Regions from separate parts of the Enterobacter cloacae complex sp. R_G8 genome, predicted to be linked through region 1. Evidence: predicted binding sites of a transcription regulator. Region 1 holds the regulator's gene; the other holds the start of a gene.
What was found. The regulator CRP, encoded in region 1, controls carbon source genes, mostly activating them, when cyclic AMP is high. The targets are predictions, from matches to a motif close to ATGTGANNNNNNTCACAT.
Positions count from the first base shown of each region.

Region 2: NQ842_RS23340 (PTS mannitol transporter subunit IICBA) is a predicted target of CRP. The motif match lies at 2,617-2,634, and genes of this name have one in related genera.

Region 1 is NZ_CP102246.1:620,769-628,651, reverse strand. It holds gene mdcA (malonate decarboxylase subunit alpha) at 1-256, opposite strand, end outside; gene NQ842_RS02875 (hydrolase) at 485-1,507, shown strand; gene NQ842_RS02870 (YheU family protein) at 1,504-1,722, shown strand; gene NQ842_RS02865 (phosphoribulokinase) at 1,753-2,622, shown strand; gene NQ842_RS02860 (OsmC family protein) at 2,689-3,093, opposite strand; gene crp (cAMP-activated global transcriptional regulator CRP) at 3,404-4,036, shown strand; gene NQ842_RS02850 (YccS/YhfK family putative transporter) at 4,094-6,181, shown strand; gene NQ842_RS02845 (aspartate aminotransferase family protein) at 6,178-7,398, opposite strand; gene pabA (aminodeoxychorismate synthase component 2) at 7,485-7,883, opposite strand, start outside.
Region 2 is NZ_CP102246.1:4,944,554-4,952,436, reverse strand. It holds gene mtlD (mannitol-1-phosphate 5-dehydrogenase) at 1-352, opposite strand, end outside; gene NQ842_RS23340 (PTS mannitol transporter subunit IICBA) at 453-2,360, opposite strand; gene NQ842_RS23335 (DUF3302 domain-containing protein) at 3,020-3,376, shown strand; gene NQ842_RS23330 (HlyD family secretion protein) at 3,379-4,515, shown strand; gene NQ842_RS23325 (glutathione S-transferase) at 4,605-5,213, shown strand; gene selA (L-seryl-tRNA(Sec) selenium transferase) at 5,317-6,702, shown strand; gene selB (selenocysteine-specific translation elongation factor) at 6,699-7,883, shown strand, end outside.

The DNA of each region.
Region 1 (7,883 bases):
CGCTTGGCATGATCATGTGCAGGTCATGCACAATTTGCGGGTTCACTTCGGCCAGCGAGCGGGAAAGAAAATCCGCCTGCTTCTGGTTGTTGCCTTCCAGAACGACCTTATCGCCTGGCGCGATCAGCTTTTCCAGCATGGCGACAAGATCGCCGGTTGGCAGAACCTTGCCCTGCACCGGTACGGAGGCCAGACGACGCGCTTTTTCGCTGCGTCGGGTGTTCCATTGCCGGGTGGGTATTTGCCCAGATAACATTATTAACCTCCTGATTCAGCACATCATTTTGATTTGCTTAACGCTGAGTAAAGTCTGCACCCAGGCGAGAAAGGCATCAATTAAGCGTAGAGTGGAATCATTAGCCTGAGAGTAATAATCAAGGTAAATATTTGTGATCGGGATCAGTTCATGGTTCGGCAAACCAGGCTAAACGGGGTACAATTCGGAAAGTATCGTAAATTTCCGACAAGAATCAGCATCACCCTTATGACCCAAATCATTCCATCAGACTTCGACCTCACCGCCGAAGACAGCACAGAGTTCGTGCCCATGCGCGGCGTGGCCAACTGCCACCTGCAGACCATGCTGCCGCGCCTGATCCGCCGCAAGGTGCAGTTCACCCCGCACTGGCAGCGGCTGGATTTGCCGGACGGTGACTTTCTGGATCTCGCCTGGAGCGAAGCTCCCGAACAGGCGCGCCACAAACCCCGTCTGGTGGTGTTTCACGGTCTGGAAGGCAGTCTGCACAGCCCGTATGCACATGGGTTAATTCAGGCAGCAAAAGCGCGCGGCTGGCTGGGCGTGGTGATGCACTTTCGGGGATGCAGCGGCGAGCCGAATCGCCAGAAACGCATCTATCACTCCGGCGAAACTGAAGATGGCACCTGGTTTTTGCACTGGCTGCGGGAGAATTTCGGTACCGTGCCGACGGCGGCGGTGGGCTATTCGCTCGGCGGAAATATGCTGGCCTGTCTGCTGGCTAAAGAGGGTGACGCGGTGCCGCTGAATGCTGCGGTGATTGTCTCTGCCCCCTTTATGCTGGAGCAGTGCAGCTACCACATGGAGAAAGGCTTTTCCCGGGTCTATCAGCGCTACCTGCTCAACCTGCTGAAAGCCAATGCGGCGCGCAAGCTGAAGGCCTATCCGGATACCCTTCCGGTGAGCCTGCGTCAGTTGAAAAAGGTCCGCCGCATTCGTGAGTTCGACGACCTGATCACCGCCAAAATTCATGGGTTCGCCGATGCCATTGACTACTATCGTCAGTGCAGCGCCATGCCGCTGCTCAGCAAGATCACTCAGCCGACGCTGATCATTCACGCGAAAGATGACCCGTTTATGGATCATCACTCCATCCCTGCACAGGAATTTCTGCCCGACAACGTTCACTATCAGCTGACCGAGCACGGCGGCCACGTGGGGTTTGTCGGCGGAACGCTGCGTCGCCCGAAAATGTGGCTGGAGACGCGCATTCCTGACTGGTTAACCCCTTACCTGGACGGTGCAACATGATTATCCCCTGGCAGGATCTGGCGCCCGAAACGCTCGATAATCTGATTGAAAGCTTTGTCTTGCGTGAAGGCACCGATTATGGTGAACATGAACGCTCGCTTGAGCAAAAGGTCAACGATGTTAAACGCCAGCTTAAAAGCGGCGACGTGGTGCTGGTGTGGTCTGAACTGCATGAGACGGTCAATATCATGCCCCGCAACGCGTTTCACGGCTGATCTTTCAACCTTTCCAGTCAGGGAGTTGCTATGTCTGCCAGACATCCGGTTATTGCCGTTACGGGGTCGAGTGGTGCGGGAACCACCACCACCAGCCTCGCGTTTCGCAAGATTTTCGCCCAGTTGAATCTCCGTGCGGCGGAGGTCGAAGGCGACAGCTTTCACCGCTATACGCGCCCGGAGATGGACATGGCCATCCGCAAAGCGCGCGATTTGGGCAAACACATCAGCTACTTCGGCCCGGAGGCCAATGACTTCGGCCTGCTGGAGCAAACGTTTCAGGAGTACGGCCTAAGCGGCAAAGGCCAGTCCCGCAAATATCTGCACACCTACGACGAAGCCGTTCCCTGGAACCAGGTCCCGGGCACCTTTACTCCCTGGCAGCCGCTGCCGGAACCTACCGACGTGCTGTTTTACGAAGGATTGCACGGCGGCGTGGTGACGCCGCATCACGACGTGGCGCGACATGTGGATCTGCTGGTCGGCGTGGTGCCAATCGTTAACCTGGAGTGGATCCAGAAGCTGACGCGAGACATCAGCGAGCGCGGCCATTCGCGTGAGGCGGTGATGGATTCGGTTGTGCGCTCAATGGAAGATTACATCAATTATCTGACACCACAGTTTTCCCGCACCCACATCAACTTCCAGCGTGTGCCGACGGTGGACACCTCTAACCCGTTCGCGGCCAAAAGTATCCCGTCGCTGGATGAGAGCTTTGTGGTGATCCATTTCCGTAATCTCGACGGCATCGATTACCCCTGGCTGCTGGCGATGCTGCAGGGTTCGTTTATTTCTCACATGAATACGTTAGTGGTGCCCGGCGGAAAAATGGGGTTGGCGATGGAGCTGATCATGACGCCGCTGGTGCAGCGGTTGATGGAAGGGAAACAGATCGCATAATCATATTCCCTCTCCCAGTGGGAGAGGGTTAGGGTGAGGGCATCAACACGCGTGATGCCCCATCAATCACGCCTCGATCACTTCATACGAATGGGTAATTTTTACCGCCTTCTCCAGCATCAATGCCACAGAGCAGTATTTCTCCGCTGACAGATCGACCGCGCGTGAAACGGCCGCATCTTTTAGTTCTTTCCCGGTGACAATAAAGTGCAGGTTGATGTGGGTGAACAGGCGTGGCGCCTCTTCGCGACGTTCAGACGTGAGCTTAACTTCGCAATCCGTCACATCATGACGGCCCTTTTGCAGAATCGACACCACGTCAATCGCGCTGCATCCCCCAGCCGCCATCAGCACCATCTCCATTGGGCTGGGTGCTTTATCGCCGGAGTTACCGTCCATCAAAATCTGGTGTCCTGAAGCGGACTCGCCCAGGAACGTTAAACCTTCTACCCATTTCACGCGCGCTTGCATATTCATTAACTCCAACGTTGCATTTTTGGTGACAGATTACGCGTGCGTTACATTTCTCGCAATGGAAGGCGACCTGCGTCATGCTGAAGCGAGACACCAGGAGACACGCGGCGAAAGCTATGCTAAAACACTCTGGATGCTACAGTAATACATTGACGTTACACATGTATGCAGAGGACATCAAACTTTACTGGCTGCGAAACGTTACGACAGCCGACTTCCCAGGTATGGGTAAGAATTCGATTGCAACCCCAGAGTCCGGATGCATCTTATGACTCTGGTGACAGCTTATAACAGAGGATAACAGCGCATGGTGCTTGGCAAACCGCAAACAGACCCGACTCTCGAATGGTTCTTGTCTCATTGCCACATTCATAAGTACCCATCGAAGAGCACGCTGATTCACCAGGGTGAAAAAGCGGAAACGTTGTATTACATCGTCAAAGGCTCGGTGGCAGTGCTGATCAAAGATGAAGAAGGGAAAGAGATGATCCTTTCTTATCTGAACCAGGGCGATTTCATCGGTGAACTGGGCCTGTTTGAAGAAGGCCAGGAACGTAGCGCCTGGGTTCGTGCAAAGACAGCATGTGAAGTGGCTGAAATTTCCTACAAGAAATTCCGTCAGTTGATTCAGGTTAATCCTGACATCCTGATGCGTCTTTCTTCGCAGATGGCTCGCCGTCTGCAGGTCACATCAGAGAAAGTGGGTAACCTCGCCTTCCTGGACGTGACCGGCCGTATCGCGCAAACGCTGCTGAACCTGGCGAAACAGCCAGACGCCATGACTCACCCTGACGGCATGCAAATTAAAATTACCCGCCAGGAAATTGGTCAGATCGTCGGTTGCTCCCGTGAAACAGTGGGCCGTATCCTGAAAATGCTGGAAGATCAGAACCTGATCTCCGCCCACGGTAAAACCATCGTGGTTTACGGAACCCGTTAATCCCGATAAAACGGCGTGCCATCGCAAGGTGTCACGCCGTTTTTGTCTCTACTCCTCATGTGGCGCAGGCTGATTTATCACCCGGAAGTTAACTACGCACTGCGACAAACGCTGGTGTTGTGCCTTCCTGTGGCCGTGGGCCTGATCCTTGGACATCTTCAACAAGGGCTGCTGTTCTCTCTCGTACCTGCCTGCTGCAATATTGCCGGTCTCGACACCCCGCATAAGCGTTTTTTCAAACGACTGATTATTGGCGGTTCGCTGTTTGCCGGGTGTAGCCTCGCCGTGCAACTGTTGCTGGCCCGCGATATTCCGCTGCCGCTGATCCTGAGCGTGCTGGCGATGACGCTGGGGGTGACCGCCGAAATCAGTTCGCTGCACGCGCGTTTACTGCCCGCCTCACTCATTGCGGCCATCTTTACCCTCAGTCTCGCAGGTAACATGCCGGTATGGGAACCGCTGCTGATCTACGCCCTCGGTACGCTATGGTATGGCCTGTTTAACTGGTTCTGGTTCTGGCTGTGGCGGGAACAGCCGCTGCGTGAATCCCTGAGCCTGCTCTATGTCCAGCTCGCAGAGTACTGCGAAGCCAAATACACGCTGCTGACTCAGCATACCGACCCGGAAAAATCGCTGCCGCCGCTGCTGACGCGCCAGCAGAAGGTGGTGGATCTGATAAGCCAGTGCTACCAGCAACTGCACATGCTGGCCGCCAACAAGAACCACGAATACAAACGGCTGCTGCGCACCTTCCAGGTGGGGCTGGATCTGCAGGAGCATATCTCTGTGAGCCTGCACCACCCGCAGGAGGTGCAAAAGCTGGTGGAGCGCAGCCATGCCGAAGCGGTGATCCGCTGGAACGCGCAGACCGTGTCCGCACGTCTGCGGGTACTGGCCGACGACATTCTTTATCACCGCTATCCCACCCGCTTTAACATGGACAAGCAACTCGGCGCACTGGAGAAGATCGCCCGCCAGCACGAGGATAACCCGGTGGGTCAGTTTGCCGCCTGGCACTTCAGCCGTATTGCCCGCGTGCTGCGTACCCAGCGCCCGCTCTATCCTCGTGACCTGATGGCGGATAAGCAAAAGCGCCTGCCGCTGCTGCCTGCACTTAAAAGCTATCTCTCGTTTAAATCTTCCGCCCTGCGCAACGCCGCCCGGATTAGCGTGATGCTGAGCATCGCCAGCCTGATGGGCATGGCGCTCCATCTGCCCAAACCCTACTGGATATTAATGACGGTACTGTTTGTCACCCAGAACGGCTACGGCGCCACGCGGGTGCGTATTCTGCACCGGGCGGGCGGAACCATGGCGGGGTTGATTATCGCGGGCGTAACGCTGCACTTCCACGTGCCAGAAGGCTATACGCTGGCAGGCATGCTATTGATTACCCTGGTGAGCTACCTGATCATCCGCAAGAACTACGGCTGGGCGATGGTGGGCTTTACGGTCACGGCGGTATACACCCTGCAGTTGCTTACGCTCAATGGCGAACAATTTATTGTCGCCAGGCTTATCGATACACTGATTGGCTGCCTGATTGCCTTTGGCGGAATGGTCTGGCTGTGGCCACAATGGCAAAGCGGCCTGCTCAGGCAGAACGCCCACGACGCGCTGGAGGCCGACCAGCAGGCTATCCGCCTGATCCTGAGCGACGATCCGCAGCCCTCCCCGCTGGCGTATCAGCGGATGAAGGTCAACCAGGCGCATAACGCCCTGTTCAACTCGCTGAATCAGGCGATGCAGGAGCCCGGCTTTAACTCGCACTATCTGGCGGATATGAAGCTCTGGGTGACGCACAGCCAGTTCATCGTCGAACATATCAACGCGATGACCACGCTGGCGCGTGAACATACCATGCTGACACCGGACCTGGCGCAGCGCTATTTGCAGTCGTGTGAGATTGCCCTGCAGCGGTGTCAGCAGCGCCTGGAGTATGACGCACCGGGTGAATCGGGGGATTCGAACATTCTGGAAGCGCCGGAAACGCTCACCCACGGGCCAATGAGCACCCTGGAGCAGCATCTGCAGCGTATTCTGGGGCATCTGAACACCATGCACACCATTTCGTCGGTGGCATGGCGTCAGCGTCCGCATCACGGCATCTGGTTAACGCGGCGGTTAAAGCGAACCGAATATTAGCCTTTAACGATCTTCGCCACCGCCGCGGCAAAGCGGGTTAATCCATCTTCAATATCGTTCTCTTCGACCACCAGCGACGGCGCAAAGCGCATCACGTCCGGGCCAGCGTTGAGCACCATCACCCCTTCGTGAGCAGCGGCGTGCAGGAAATCGCGTGCGCGGCCTTTGTACTGCGGCTTCAGCTCTGCACCAATCAGCAGTCCCATACCACGGATCTCGCTGAAGACATCGTACGTTTCGTCGATCTGCTGCAGATGTTTCACGAACAGCTCGCGCTTCGCCTGAACGCCGCTTAACACCTCCGGCGTATTGATGATATCAAACGCCGCACCGGCGATGGCGCAGGCCAGCGGGTTTCCGCCGTAGGTGGAGCCGTGAGAGCCAACGTGGAAGGCGGAGGCGATCTCCTGGGTGGTGAGCACCGCGCTGACCGGGAAGCCGCCGCCGAGCGCTTTGGCGCTGGTCAGAATATCCGGCGTCACGCCGTAGTGCATGTAGGCGAACAGGGAGCCTGTACGCCCCATCCCGCTCTGGACCTCATCAAACACCAGCAGCGCCTGATGCTGATCGCACAGCGCGCGCAGCCCTTTGAGGAATTCCGGCGTTGCCGCCGTCACGCCGCCTTCCCCCTGAATCGGCTCAACCACGACCGCGCAGGTATGGTCATCCATCACTGCTTTCACCGCATGCAGATCGTTAAACGGTACATGAATGATATCGGCGGGTTTCGGACCAAAACCGTCGGAATACTTCGGCTGGCCGCCAACGGAAACGGTAAACAGCGAACGACCGTGGAAAGCGTTATGGAAAGCGATGATTTTGGTTTTGTACGGGCTGTGGCGCGTTGAGGCGTAGTAACGCGCCAGCTTGAAGGCGGTTTCGTTGGCTTCCGTACCGGAGTTCATAAACAGCACGCGCTCGGCGAAAGTCGCGTCAATGATCTTACGCCCCAGGCGCAACGCCGGTTCGTTGGTAAACACGTTGCTGGTGTGCCACAGGGTTTCGCCCTGGGTTTTCAGCGCCTCGACCAGTGCAGGATGGCAATGCCCCAGCGCCGTCACCGCAATCCCCCCGGCGAAATCCACGTACTCTTTCCCCTGCTGATCCCAGACGCGGCTGCCTTTTCCCTTTACCGGGATAAACTCGGCCGGTGCATAAATCGGCAGAATGACTTCATCGAATGTCGCGCGGGTAATTGCAGATTGTTCAGTTGCCATGTCATGACCATCCATTTTATGTCACAGTGATTGTGAAAATATAATCACAAAATATGCATAAAAAATCACAACAAGGCAACAGATATTCAGCGATTGAGGAAATTAGCCAGCAGCTGGTGTCCCTGTTCGCTGAGAATACTCTCCGGGTGGAACTGCACCCCTTCGAGATCCCATTCACGATGGCGAATGCCCATGATCTCCTGCGTCTCGCTCCAGGCGGTCACCTCAAAGCAGTCGGGCAGCGTCGGCGGGTCAATCACCAGAGAGTGGTAGCGCGTGACGGTTAACGGGTTATTTAACCCACTAAACACGCCCGTGCCGGTGTGGGTAACCGGTGAGGTTTTACCGTGCATCACCCTGGCAGCACGGACGATGGTGGCGCCAAACACCTGCCCGATGGCCTGATGGCCAAGGCAGACGCCAAGGATCGGCAGCCTGCCGGCGTAGTGGCGGATCACATCCAGAGAGATGCCCGATTCCGATGG
Region 2 (7,883 bases), 630 kb from region 1:
TGATGTTCAGCGGGGTATCGATGCCCTGCGCTTTACGTTTTGCCAGGCCTTTTGCGACCGCAGGCGCGATGCGCTCAAGTACCACCGGGCCCACCGCGGTGGTCACCAGATCAACGCTGGCGATGAGGTCGATAACATCGTCACCAATGCTGCTTACCGCGTTGACGCCAGAGACCGTTTCAACCTGCTCGTTTTCTCCCACCACGTGTACCTGGTAGCTATGACGGGCATTCAGGGCATCCAGAACGACCTGATTCACATCGGCGAATGTCAGCGTAATGCCCGCGTCTGCCAGCAGTTTGCCGATAAAGCCACGACCGATATTACCTGCGCCAAAATGTAATGCTTTCATAGTGTTAACCTTTATCAATGTTTTTACCCGAGAGGGCTGGGGTGAGGAACGTTTACCCCTCACCCTAGCCCTCTCCCCGGAGGGAGAGGGAGGAGTACAGTTATTTGTTCAATAGCGCGAGCACTTCTTCCACGCTGGTGGTATTGGCCAGACGCTCAATGACGGACTCATCGTCCAGCGCATTGGTCAGGCTGGTAATCACCTGAATGTGCTCGTTGTTACGCGCGGCGATACCAATCACCAGACGGGCGATGTCGTCTTCTTCTTCACCGAAGCGCACGCCATCAGGATACTGGCAGAACACCACGCCGGTTTTAAGCACGCGGTCTTTCGCTTCCACTGTACCGTGCGGCACCGCGATGGATTCGCCCAGGTAGGTTGGTGTCAGTTTTTCGCGTTCCAGCATCGCGTCGACATATTCAGGCTGAACGTAGCCGCCTTTTACCAGCTGCTCACCGGCAAAGCGAATGGCCTCTTCTTTGGTCGTTGCGGTACGGCCGAGGAAGATATTCTCCGCACCCAGTTTGAACAGGTGGGCGTTACTCTCGTCGAAGCTGTCCTGCAGGCTGGAGCGCACTTTCACTTCGTTGTCTTCGTGACGCTGGGCGGCCACCAGACGTTCGGTCAGGCTGGTGTACAGGCCGCTGTCGAGGAAGTTGGTCAGCGAAATATGCTGTGCCTGCGGTACCTGGCGCATGGCGCGTTCGGTCAGATCGCGATGCGTAATCACCAGGTCAACATCCGGTGGCAGACTGTTAATGGCGCTGTTGGTCACCGAGATGTTGGTCAGGCCCGCATCCTGCACTTTCTTACGCAGCACGCCGGCACCCATTGCGCTGGAACCCATACCGGCATCACAGGCAACGATGATTTTACGCACGTGGCTCAGGTCGTTAGAAACATCACCCGCTGACAGCGGCGTTGCGCCTTTGGACTCGGCTTTCATGTCGTGCATACGACGGGTTGCCGCTTCGATATCGTCATCTTCTTTCACTTTGCTGGTTTTCAGCAGGATAGAAGCGACCACGAAGGAGACCGCCATTGCCGCACAGATAGCCGCGATGTTAGCAAAATAGGCACCTTTTGGCGTCATAGCCAGTACCGCCAGGATAGAACCCGGAGACGCCGGAGAAACCAGACCACCACCCAGCACGCTCAGGGTGAACACACCGGTCATACCGCCGAGGATAACGGCCAGGATCAGACGTGGGTTCATCAGCACGTACGGGAAGTAAATTTCGTGAATACCGCCCAGGAAGTGAATGATAGCCGCACCGCCAGCAGACTGCTTCGCGCTGCCGCGACCAAAGAACATGTACGCCAGCAGAACGCCCATACCCGGACCCGGGTTCGCTTCAATCAGGAAGAAGATGGACTTGCCGAGATCATGAGACTGCTGAATACCCAGCGGTGAGAAGATACCGTGGTTGATGGCGTTGTTCAGGAACAGGATTTTCGCCGGTTCAACAAAGATAGACGCCAGCGGCAGCATGTCGTGCGCCACCATAAAGTTAACGCCCGCCGCCAGAATTTTGGACAGGACTTCAACCGCCGGGCCAATGCCAAGGAACGCCAGAATCGCGAGGATCATCCCGATGATGCCCGCAGAGAAGTTGTTCACCAGCATTTCGAAGCCGGATTTGATTTTGCCATCAACCCAGACGTCGAATTTCTTAATCGCCCAGCCACCCAGAGGACCGGCAATCATCGCACCGAGGAACATCGGCATATCCGCACCGACGATAACGCCCATGGTGGTGATGGCACCCACTACGCCACCACGGTCACCGCCCACCAGACGACCACCGGTATAACCGATGAGCAGCGGCAGCAGATACGTAATCATGGGGCCAACAAGTTTCGCCAGCGTTTCGTTAGGCAACCACCCTGTCGGAATGAATAATGCAGTGATGATACCCCACGCGATAAACGCGCCGATATTTGGCATCACCATATTGCTGAGGAAACGACCAAAGCTTTGAACTTTGATCTTGAAATCGGATGACATAAAACACCCCTTCTTCTGTTTACGCTTAGGCTTGTGGCCCGAGGTTTATTGTTAATGAGGCGGCAGAGGTAGCCGGGCCCTGTTCTGATGCTGTGAAATCTGGCACTGAATCGTTCAACTGTCCAGACAGCGAAAAATTGTGTGATCGCAATCACGTAAACGCAGGGGGTGTGACGTGTAATTAGGTGATCTGAATCACAAAATCACAGTCTAAAAAAAACACAATGGGGAGAAAATCGGCAAAACACCCCTGTTTTTGTGATGTGAATCACATTTGGTTGTCGCGAGTTTGTTTTCGAGTTGTGATTGAATTCACAAAAAATTTTTATGCAGATTTCTCCGGATGTGATCGCTGACAAATTCTGCTCTGCGATTCAACGCCAGGATGATTACGACACACACATAAAGCTAAAAAACCACTTTTAAGATGGGGTATGGCGAAAAGTTAAAACCTGGATTACGCTCATAATGTAAGGTTAAGTATATTATTATTCAGGATATATTTTGACACGTTTATAAACTTGCATGGAGATATTATAAAAAACGATACTCCCCGGCTCTGAAATTACCCGCATACCTTTTATGTTTAAAAATAAATTAATTAGGTTGCGTACTGTTTTATTAATTTAATGAGTTGACGTTGTTTAAGTGAGGAGAATATGTTTCTCAACTATTTCGCGCTGGGCGTATTGATTTTTGTATTTCTGGTTCTTTTTTACGGAATCATCGCCATTCATGACATCCCCTATAATATGGCCAAAAAGCGTAATCATCCCCATGCCGATGCGATTCACACGGCGGGCTGGATTAGCCTGTTTACGCTCCATGCCATCTGGCCGTTCCTGTGGATCTGGGCCACATTGTACCGGGAAGATCGCGGTTGGGGCATGCAAAACCACATCACCAAACCTGATGAGGTGCCAGGTATGGATGCGCTGGCCAAACGCGTGGCCGAATTAGAACAAAAGCTGGCAGCGGTACAGCCCACTGCTGATACGAAAACGCTGGAGCGCTAATTATGGATCTGTTGATTATTTTGACCTACGTGGCGTTTGCCTGGGCGATTTTTAAAATATTTCGTATTCCGGTTAACCAGTGGACGCTCGCCACCGCCACATTAGGCGGGGTATTTATCGTGGCGGGTCTCATTTTATTAATGAACTATAACCACCCGTATACGTTTACGGCGCAAAAGGCGGTTATTTCTATTCCGATTACGCCGCAGGTGACCGGGGTGGTCAGCGAAGTCACCGATAAAAATAACCAGCTCATTAAAAAAGGCGAAGTGTTATTTAAACTTGATCCAGGTCGCTATCAGGCTCGTGTCGACAGACTGCAGGCCGACCTGGTGACCGCGACGCACAATATTGACGTGCTCAAAGCACAGCTGTCGGAAGCGGTAGCCAACACCACGCGGGTCTCCGCGGAGCGGGACCGTCTGTATAAAGATTACCAGCGCTACCTGAAAGGCAGCCAGGCGAAGGTAAACCCGTTCTCTGAAAGCGATATCGACAACGCGCGGCAGAACTATCTGGCACAGGATGCGCTGGTAAAAGGCTCTGTGGCGGAACAGACGCAGATCAAAAGCCAGCTGGACAGCATGGTGAACGGCGAACAGTCGCAGATAGCCTCTTTACGCGCCCAGCTGGCCGAAGCCAAATACAACCTGGATCAGACCGTGGTGCGTGCGCCGAGCAATGGCTACATCACCCAGGTGCTGATTCGCCCAGGAACGTATGCCGCCGCGCTGCCGCTGCGCCCGGTTATGGTCTTTATTCCTGAACAGAAACGTCAGATTGTGGCCCAGTTCCGTCAGAACTCGCTGCTGCGTCTGAAGCCGGGCGATGAAGCGGAAGTGGTGTTTAACGCTCTGCCGGGGCAGGTCTTCTCTGGCAAGCTCACCAGCATTCTGCCGGTGGTGCCAGGGGGCTCGTATCAGGCACAGGGGGCGCTACAGTCGTTAACGGTGACACCGGGAACGGATGGCGTGCAGGCGCTGATAGAACTGGAGCCGAACGCCGAGGTGGATGCGTTGCCGGACGGTATTTACGCGCAGGTGGCGGTCTATTCCGACCATTTTGCGCACGTCTCGGTGATGCGTAAAGTCCTGCTGCGCATGACCAGCTGGATGCACTATCTCTATCTTGATCATTAATCCTCGCCGGGCAGGAATGCGACATGCATACCTGCCCTTTTTTCAGCGCTTGATCCATACTGACTTTTTCTGGCATCAAGGATCAGGCAATGAAACTCATCGGCAGCTACACCAGTCCCTTCGTGCGAAAGATCTCGATTCTCCTGCTGGAGAAAGGGATTGAATTTGAATTCGTTAATGAACAGCCGTACAACGCCGAAAACGGCGTTGCGCAGTACAACCCGCTGGGGAAAGTCCCGGCACTGGTAACGGACGAGGGCGAATACTGGTTTGATTCCCCGATTATCGCTGAGTACATCGAGCTACTCGGCGTTGCGCCAGCCATGTTACCGGCAGATCCGAAGGCGGCCCTGGCAGTGAAGCAAATTGAAGCCCTGGCCGATGGCATCATGGATGCGGCGTTAACTTCCGTGCGCGAGCAGGCAAGGCCCGTTGCTCAGCAGTCGGAAACGGAGCTGCTGCGCCAGCGTGAGAAAATCAGCCGCAGCCTGGACAGGTGCGAGCAGCTCATCCAGGAGGGCAAAATTGCAACGGATAGCCTGAATCTGGCGACGATCGCTATCGCCTGCGCCATTGGTTATCTCAACTTTCGTCGCGTCTCTCCGGGCTGGTGCGTCGACCGTCCACTGCTGGTGAAGCTCGCCGAAACGCTCTTCCAGCGCGAGAGCTTCGCCCGTACCGAACCGCCAAAGGCTTGACGCGGGTTATAACACTTCGCGTCAGGAGGCGGTACAATCCCTCCACATGTTAACTCCCTCTCCCGTCGGGAGGGGGGATGATATTTACTCGCCAGGCGCTTTCATGACTATTCATCATTCCCTGTACAGCCAGATCCCTGCTACCGACCGACTTCTTCGAGAACCCCTTATTCATTCCGCTGTCGAGCGGTTCGGCCATACCGCAACGGTTGAGATGTTACGTCTGCTTCAGGACGAGGCCCGGCGCCATATTCAGGCAGAAAATACCTTGCCCGGCTGGTGCGTGGCGTGGGAGCAGGCGCTGGAACAGAGGCTGGTTGAGAAAGGGCAAAGCGCGTTGCGCCCGGTGATTAACCTGACGGGGACCGTCCTGCATACCAATCTCGGGCGTGCGCAGCAGGCAGAAGAGGCGGTAGACGCCGTAACGCAGGCCATGCGTTCGCCTGTCACGCTGGAGTACGATCTCGGCGGTGCAGGACGCGGGCATCGTGATCGGGCCCTGGCGGATCTGCTTTGTCAGCTCACCGGTGCTGAAGATGCCTGCATTGTGAATAACAACGCGGCGGCGGTCCTGCTGATGCTGGCAGCGACCGCCAGCGGCAAAGAGGTGGTTGTCTCGCGCGGCGAACTGGTGGAGATTGGCGGCGCGTTTCGCATCCCGGACGTGATGCGCCAGGCGGGCTGTACCCTGCAGGAAGTGGGTACCACTAACCGGACCCATGCGAAAGATTACCGTGCGGCGGTTAATGAAAACACCGCCCTGCTGATGAAGGTCCACACCAGTAATTATCATATTGAAGGGTTCACCAAAACCGTTGAAGAGGCTGAGCTGGCGGCGATTGGCCGCGAGCTGAATGTGCCGGTGATTGCCGATCTCGGCAGCGGCTCGCTGGTGGATCTAAGCCAGTATGGTCTGCCGAAAGAGCCGATGGTGCAGGAGATGATTGCGGCGGGCGTTAGCCTGGTCAGTTTCTCTGGCGATAAACTGCTGGGCGGGCCGCAGGCCGGGATCATTGTCGGTAAGCGTGAGCTGATTGCGAAGCTGCAGCAGCATCCGCTCAAGCGCGCCCTGCGCGCCGATAAAATGACGCTTGCCGCGCTGGACGCGACGCTGCGACTCTATCTCCACCCGGAGAAACTGGCGGAACGCCTGCCAACGCTGCGTCTGTTAACGCGCGATGCCGCCTCGATTCGCGCGCAGGCCGAGTTACTGTTGCCCAATGTCGCGTCGCATTACGCCGATTTCGACGTGCGCATTGAGTCCTGCCAGTCGCAAATTGGCAGTGGCTCGTTACCGGTGGATCGGCTGCCCAGCGCGGCCCTGACCTTCACCCCGCGCGATGGCCGCGGCAGCAGGCTTGACGCGCTCTCTGCGCGCTGGCGTGCCCTGCCTACGCCGGTTATCGGGCGAATTTACGATGGCCGAATGTGGCTGGATCTACGCTGTCTTGAAGATGAAGAGCGATTTCTGGAGATGTTGTTGAAATGATTATTGCCACCGCCGGTCATGTTGACCACGGAAAAACCACCTTGTTGCAGGCCATCACGGGCGTTAATGCCGATCGCCTGCCGGAAGAGAAAAAGCGCGGTATGACCATTGATCTGGGTTATGCCTACTGGCCACAGCCCGATGGCCGCGTGCTGGGCTTTATTGACGTCCCCGGCCACGAAAAGTTTCTTTCCAACATGCTGGCGGGGGTCGGTGGTATTGACCATGCCCTGCTGGTGGTGGCCTGTGATGACGGCGTTATGGCGCAAACGCGTGAACACCTGGCGATCCTGCAGTTGACGGGCAACCCACAGTTGACCGTGGCGCTGACCAAAGCCGATCGTGTGGACGCGACGCGTATTCACGAGGTGCGCGAGGCGGTGCAGGCCACGTTGCGCGAATATGGCTTTACCGATGCTGCGCTGTTTGAAACGGTCGCCACAGAAGGGCGCGGGATCGACGCACTTCGCCACCATTTGCAGCAGCTCTCGTCGCGAGAACATGCCAGCCATCACCGCTTTCGTCTGGCCATCGACAGGGCGTTTACCGTGAAAGGGGCGGGTCTGGTGGTGACCGGTACCGCCCTGAGTGGGGAAGTGAAGGTGGGCGATACCGTATGGCTGACGGGCGTTAACAAACCGATGCGCGTGCGCGGGTTGCATGCGCAAAACCAGCCCGTTGAACACGCTCATGCCGGGCAGCGTATCGCCCTCAATATTGCCGGCGATGCGGAGAAAGCGCAGCTAAACCGCGGCGACTGGCTGCTGTCTGAGGCGCCGCCAGAACCGTCTGAGCGGGTGATTGTCTCCCTGCAGACGCATATCCCGCTCAGCCAGTGGCAGCCGCTGCATATCCACCATGCGGCCAGCCATATCACCGGGCGTGTGTCGCTGCTGGAAAACGATCTCGCTGAACTGGTTTTCGATACGCCGCTCTGGCTGGCAGATAATGACCGTCTGGTGCTGCGTGATATCTCGGCGCGGGAAACGCTGGCCGGGGCGCGGGTGGTGACGCTCAACCCGCCGCGTCGCGGGAAGCGTAAACCGGAGTATTTGCAGTGGCTGTCGGCACTGGCGCAGGCCAGCAATGACAAGGCTGCGCTGGAGGTGCATCTTGAACGCGGTGCGGTGAACCTGACCGACTTCGCCTGGGCACGTCAGCTCAGCAACGAAGGCTTGCTC